Regions from separate parts of the Intestinimonas butyriciproducens genome, predicted to be linked through region 2. Evidence: predicted binding sites of a transcription regulator. Region 2 holds the regulator's gene; the other holds the start of a gene.

Region 1 (3,411 bases), 100 kb from region 2:
GCCGACACCCACAAAACTGTGAGTGTCGGCCTTTTATTACCCTATCATGCGCTTTGTCTGTGGCGTAAGTCTGGCGTAAATCCGCTTTTCTGTACGCTGAAACCTAAGTGTTTCAAAGGCTTGCGGTATTTTTTTAGTACATGCCGCCCATGTCGGGAGCAGCGGGAGCGGCAGGCGCAGGGGGCTCGGGCTTATCGGTGACCAGGGACTCGGTGGTCAGCAGCACGCCGGCCACGGAGGCGGCGTTCTCCAGCGCGGAGCGGGTCACCTTGGTGGGGTCCACGATACCGGCGGAAATCATATCCACATAGGTCTCGCTCAGGGCGTTGAAGCCGTAGCCCACCTTCTTGCTGTTCTTGACCTTCTCCAGCACCACAGAGCCGTCAATGCCGGCGTTGGCGGAGATTTGGCGCATGGGCTCGGTCAAGGCCTTGGCAACGATGGCCACGCCGGTCTTCTCGTCGCCCTCGGCGGCCTTGAGCAGCTTCTCCACAGCGGGAATGGCGTTGACATAGGCGGTACCGCCTCCGGCCACGATACCCTCTTCCACGGCGGCGCGGGTGGCGTTCAGGGCGTCCTCGATGCGGAGCTTCTTCTCCTTCATCTCGGACTCGGTGGCGGCGCCCACACGGATGATGGCCACGCCGCCAGCCAGCTTGGCCAGACGCTCCTGGAGCTTCTCGCGGTCATAATCGGAAGTGGTGACTTCGATCTGGCTGCGGATCTGGGCGACGCGGTCCTTAATGGCCTTGCTCTCGCCGGAGCCGTCCACGATGATGGTGTTGTCCTTGGTCACCTTGACCTGGCGGGCATGGCCCAGCATATCGGCAGTGGCCTCCTTGAGCTCATAGCCCAGGTCGGAGGAAATGACGGTGCCGCCGGTGAGGATGGCCATATCCTGGAGCATCTCCTTGCGGCGGTCGCCGAAGCCGGGCGCCTTCACGCAGCAGACGTTCAGGGTACCGCGCAGCTTGTTGACGATCAGGGTGCTCAGGGCGTCGCCCTCCACATCCTCCGCCACGATCAGCAGCTTCTTGCCGGACTGGACCACCTGCTCCAGGATGGGCAGCAGCTCCTGGATGTTGGAGATCTTCTTGTCGGTGATGAGGATGGCGGCGTCATCCAGAACGGCCTCCATCTTCTCGGTGTCGGTGACCATATAGGGGGCGATATAGCCGCGGTCGAACTGCATGCCCTCGACGACCTCGCTGTAGGTCTCGGCGGTCTTGGACTCCTCAACGGTGATGACGCCGTCGGCGGAGACCTTTTCCATGGCCTCGGCAATCAGCTTGCCGATGGTCTCATCGCCGGAAGAGACGGCGCCCACACGGGCGATGTCCTCGGTGCCGTTGACGGGCTTGGAGTTCTCCTTGATGGCGGCCACGGCGGCGGCGGTGGCGCTGGCAATCCCCTTCTTCATGATCATGGGGTTGGCGCCGGCGGCCAGATTCTTCAGGCCCTCGCGGATAATGGCCTGGGCCAGCAGGGTGGCGGTGGTGGTGCCGTCGCCGGCCACGTCGTTGGTCTTGGTGGAGACTTCCTTGACGATCTGGGCGCCCATGTTCTCAAAGGGATCGGGCAGCTCGATCTCCTTGGCGATGGTCACGCCGTCGTTGGTGATGAGGGGGGTGCCGAACTTCTTGTCGAGCACGACGTTGCGGCCCTTGGGGCCCAGGGTGATCTTAACGGTATCGGCCAGGGTGTTGACGCCGCGCTCCAGGGCGCGGCGGGCGTCCTCGCCGTAGAGAATCTGCTTGGACATAGCGTATTACCTCCAAATTGTAATATGATGCTGGGATCAAAACGAAAACTTACTCGACAACGGCCAGGATGTCGCTCTGGCGCACGATGGTGTACTCCTCGCCGTCCACCTTGACCTCGGTGCCGGCGTATTTACTGGTGATGACCTTCTGGCCCTTCTTGACCACCATCTTGACTTCCTTGCCGTCCACCATTCCGCCGGGGCCCACTTCGATGACTTCGGCCACTTCCGGCTTCTCCTTGGCGGCGCCGGTCAGGATGATACCGCTCTTGGTGGTCTCCTCGGCCTCCACCATCTTGATGATGACTCGATCTGCAAGGGGTTTGAGCTTCATTTGAGGTTCCTCCTTATATGTGTTTTGTGTTTAGCAAATTTAAGGGGTTAGCACTCGAATTATATGAGTGCTAACTTCGAGTATGATAATACCTCGACTTGCCAAAAAAATCAACCCCTATTTTTTAAAAACAGGGGTTGATTTTTTAAAAATTCATCTTTTGTTCACAAACGGAACGGGAGAGTGCTAGTTTTCGCCACGGTAATCCAAATCGCCTGGGTAGAAAAAGGCAACCTTGCGCTCTGAGATCCGGACAGTAAAGGACTTGGCGCGCATCACTTCGCCGTCTATCACCGCCACCAGCTCTTCGGGGGAGGAAAAAGAGAAGGCGGGACCGTGGAAGTGGCGGATGACCTCGGGGTAGCTGCGATAACGGCCCTTGGCATATGCTCCCACCAGCCGGAAAAAGGTAAAGCGGCTCACCCGGGGTACCACGACCATATCCAGCACGCCGTCGTCGGGCTGCGCGTCCCCCACAGGCATGAATCCGCCGCCATAATAGCGGCCGTTGCAGATGCAGATGATAGAGGTCTCCTCCTCCAGGCGGTCCAGGCCAGCCTGGACCACGGTGGGGCGGGCGATGTCGGTGAGGAGGACGTTAACCCCCAGGGAGAGGAGGTAGGCACCGGGGCCCGTGACCAGCGGGAGGCGCTTATAGCGGTGGACGTCGGCGGCCACCCGGGCGTCCACGCCGGCACAGATCACGCCGATGCCCAGCTTACCGTTGCAGTCCATCAGATCAAAGGCGGCCTGGGGTCCCCTGGACAGGGCGGCCAGATCGGAGAAACGGGCGGCGTAATTGGCACCGAAAATCCTCAGAAAGTCATTGCCGGTCCCCTTCGGCACATTGGTGATGGCCGCGTTGGGGTAGCCAGCCGCGCCATTGACCACTTCGTTGAGGGTCCCGTCCCCGCCGCAGGCGTAGATGCGCACCGGGCCGCCGGAACAGGCCGCCCGCCGGGCGAGCCGTTCCGCGTCTCCTGCGGAAGAGGTGAGGACCACCTCGTGCTCCAGGCCCAGCGGGGAAAAGGTCTCCTCCACCCGGCGGAGCAGCGCCTCCGTGCTGCCCCTCTTCCCAGCGGCGGGGTTGACGAGGAAGAGATGCTTCATGGCTTGTCTTCCTTTCATGTTGGAAATGGAGCGTGAAATATGTATGGAAGAGTTACGCTGTCACCGCCGGGGCGGACTCCGGCGCGGTGTCGGCCGCGGCGCTGCGATAGGCGGAGGGCCACAAGGTGATGCGCTGCTCGGCACGGGCCATACGAGAGACGATGGCGGCGGCCTCAGCGCGGGTGAGGCTGTCGGCGGGCCGGAA
Region 2 (3,411 bases):
GAGCCGCCCCGAGTCGATGGCCTCCATCACCAGCAGCAGTGTCATCACCTTAGTCACGCTGGCGGGCTCCAGCTTGTCGTGGGCGTGGTCCTCATAGAGGACGGTGCCCGTCTCCTTCTCCATCAGGACGGCGGACCCTGCCTCGGTCTCCGGAGCGCCGGTAACGGCGGCGGCGGGCAGGACCAGCAGACAGGCGCATAGAAATGCCGCGAGAATTCGTTTCATAGTTGGTCTTCTCCTCCATCATCGAAGTTACTACGAAAAGGATGTGGAGGAAGCGAGCCTTCTATACTGGAAGAAATTTTATTTCAGACACCGCCCCGCAATTGCGACGCCGTCCCAGGGCAGAGCAGGCGGGGGCGCATCGGAGAGGCGGTCCAGGGGCCCGGCCGATCGCAAGGGAGCCCCGCGCCGGTCGGGCGCTCTCCCCTTTTCCGATACGCCCTAGAGCTCCATCTTCATCATGATATCGGAGAGCGCAAAGGCCACGTTGTCATGGGCCTCGTAGCGGAAACCGAAGCTTTCATATACATGGAGGGCCGCTTTCAGACTGTGGTGGGAGGTGAGGACCAGGGTATGTACCCCCAGTTCCCGGGCCGCGTCGATGGTTGCACGCATCAGAGCTTTGCCGATCCCACGGTTGCGCCAGGGAGCCTTCACCCCAAATTTGAAGGGCTCCGCCACGCCGTCCCGGAAGAGCTCCAGCATCATCATTCCCACGATCTCTTCCCCCGCCCGGGCCAGAAAGATGCGCCCGCCGCCTGCCAGCACCCGTTCCGGATGCTCCAACTGTTCCAGGTCTGCCGGCTCCAGAATGTCGTTTTCCTCCAGCCAGGGCAGAGAGATCGCCAACAGCTCCGGCTTATATTGGTCCTCGTAGTCGATAATGACAAATTCCTCTGACATATGCTCCCCCACTTTCGCCGTTTTACCCATCTTACCACACTCCCCCCCTTTTGGCAATTCCGCTGGCAATCAAATCCCGCTTTTGCAAGCATAAATCCGGGATTTTTCGTTCACATTTAATTTACATCCTTTGCTATTGACTTTTTTTCCGGGTAGTGGTAGATTTACATTAGCACTCAGAGATGTCGAGTGCTAAGATTTTAAACATACTGAGATTGGAAAAGAAGGTGAGCGCGGTATGGACCTGAGCGACCGGAAGAAAAAAATCCTCCGCGCCATCATCGAAAACTATATCGAGACGGCGGAGCCTGTGGGCTCCAAGGCTGTGGCCTCCACGCCCGGCCTGAACGTCTCCTCGGCCACTGTCCGCAACGAGATGGCGGACCTGGAGGAGCTGGGCCTGCTGGAGCAGCCCCATACCTCCGCGGGGCGGATTCCCTCCCCCAAGGGCTACCGCATCTATGTCAACGAGCTGATGGACGACTACCGCCTGTCGGTCCAGGAGACCAAGCGGCTCAACCAGGCGCTTCACCTGAAGATGCGGGAGCTGGACCAGGTCATCGACCAGGCCGGGCGGGTGGTCTCCCAGCTCACCCGGTATCCCGCCTTTGCCCTGGCCGACCGGGCCAGCAAGGTCACCATCCAGCGCTTTGACCTTCTGATGGTCGCCAGCGACTCCTTCATCATCGTGGTGATGACCGATACCAATGTGGTGCGCAACCGGCTGGTCAGGCTGCCCGCCGATCTCTCGGAGGCACAGCTTCAGCTTTTGAACACCCTTTTGAACACTACCTTTACCGGTCTCACGCTGGATGAGATCACCCCTGAGCTGATGCGGGTAGCCTCCCACGCGGCCGGTGAGGCCTATGGGCTCATCTCCTTGGTGGTGTCCTTCGCCATCGACGTGCTGGAGAGCCTGGAGCAGCGCACCGTCCATACGGCGGGCATCGCCAGTCTGCTCTCCCACCCCGAGTACCAGAGTCTGGACCGGGCCGCCCCCCTCATGAGCTACCTCAGCGAGGATCAGGACGCAGGCCGCTTCCCCATGCCTCAGGTCGGTCCCATGGAGATCCTCATCGGTCCCGAAAACGTAGTAGACGCCCTGAAAGACACCAGCGTGGTGGTGGCAAGCTACGAGATCGGCGACGGTATGCGAGGGGTCATCGGCGTGGTGGGCCCCACCCGAATGGACTACGCCAAGATCACCGCGCGCCTTGCGTATTTCGCCTCCGGCCTCACCCGCCTCTTCGGAACGGGCGAGCTCCCTCCGGCGGACGACGGCGCCAAGGAAAAATAGGAGGAAACACCTTGAGTAAAAAGGATCAGAAAAAGGACCCCATCCAAGAGTCTCCCGCAGAACACGCACAGGCCCAGCCCTCAGCGGAGCCTGACTGTACGCCGGAGGCTGAGACTGCCCCCGATCCCCTGGTGGAGGAGCTGGAAGCCTTGAAAAACGAGCTGGCGGAAAAAGAGAGCAAATATCTGCGTCTGGCCGCTGAATATGATAACTTCCGGAAGCGGTCACAGAAGGAGAAGGAATCCGCCTATGCCGACGCCAAAACCGACGCGGTATCCGCTTTCCTTCCCGTCTATGACAACCTGGAGCGTGCCCTCAAGCAGGAGACCTGTGACGAGGCCTACGCCAAGGGTGTGGAGATGACCATGACCGGGTTGAAGGAGATCATGACCCGGCTGGGCATCGAAGAGATTCCCGCCCTGGGGCAGCCCTTTGACCCCTCGCTTCACAACGCCGTGATGCATGTGGAGGACGAGAGCGCCGAAGAGAACACCGTCGTGGAGGTCTTTCAGGCCGGCTTCCGGCTGGGGGAAAAGGTCATCCGGTTCGCTATGGTAAAGGTGGCCAACTAGAGACGCCAGGGTCCCCCGGAACAGGCGGAAGACGCCGTTTCAGTTGAATTTGTAAAGCCAATTTCTTTATTATTGGAGGAATTTATTATGTCTAAGATTATCGGTATCGACCTGGGTACGACCAACTCCTGCGTGGCTGTTATGGAGGGCGGCGAGCCCGTTGTCATCGCCAATGCAGAGGGCAACCGTACCACCCCGTCCGTGGTGGCCTTCTCCAAGGACGGCGAGCGGATGGTGGGCCAAGTGGCAAAGCGCCAGGCCATCACCAACCCCGACCGCACTATTATGTCCATCAAGCGCGAGATGGGCACCAACCACAAGGTAAACATCGACGGCAAGGCCTACACACCCCAGGAGATTTCCGCCATGATCCTGCAGAAGCTGAAGGCGGACGCCGAGGCCTATCTGGGCCAGAGCGTCACCGAGGCCGTCATCACCGTCCCCGCCTACTTCAATGACGCCCAGCGCCAGGCCACCAAGGATGCCGGCAAGATCGCCGGCCTGGACGTGAAACGGATCATCAACGAGCCCACCGCCGCCGCCGTGGCGTACGGCGTGGACAAGGAGAAGCAGGATCAGAAGATCATGGTCTACGACCTGGGCGGCGGCACCTTCGACGTGTCCATCCTGGAAATC

The links. Region 2 encodes HrcA, which represses chaperone genes, less so after heat shock. Its sites were predicted from a motif close to TGTTAGCACTCNNNNNNNNNGAGTGCTAACA; they were not measured.
Region 1: the regulator HrcA is predicted to act here: its motif matches at 2,142-2,172, upstream of SRB521_RS13260 (co-chaperone GroES).

What each region holds. Positions count from the first base shown of each region.
Region 1 covers NZ_CP011524.1:2,685,493-2,688,903, reverse strand. The annotation lists gene groL (chaperonin GroEL) at 134-1,762, opposite strand; gene SRB521_RS13260 (co-chaperone GroES) at 1,812-2,096, opposite strand; gene SRB521_RS13255 (diacylglycerol/lipid kinase family protein) at 2,283-3,206, opposite strand; gene SRB521_RS13250 (WG repeat-containing protein) at 3,259-3,411, opposite strand, start outside.
Region 2 covers NZ_CP011524.1:2,790,225-2,793,635, forward strand. The annotation lists gene SRB521_RS13740 (D-alanyl-D-alanine carboxypeptidase family protein) at 1-225, opposite strand, end outside; gene SRB521_RS13745 (GNAT family N-acetyltransferase) at 445-936, opposite strand; gene hrcA (heat-inducible transcriptional repressor HrcA) at 1,145-2,203, shown strand; gene grpE (nucleotide exchange factor GrpE) at 2,215-2,775, shown strand; gene dnaK (molecular chaperone DnaK) at 2,863-3,411, shown strand, end outside.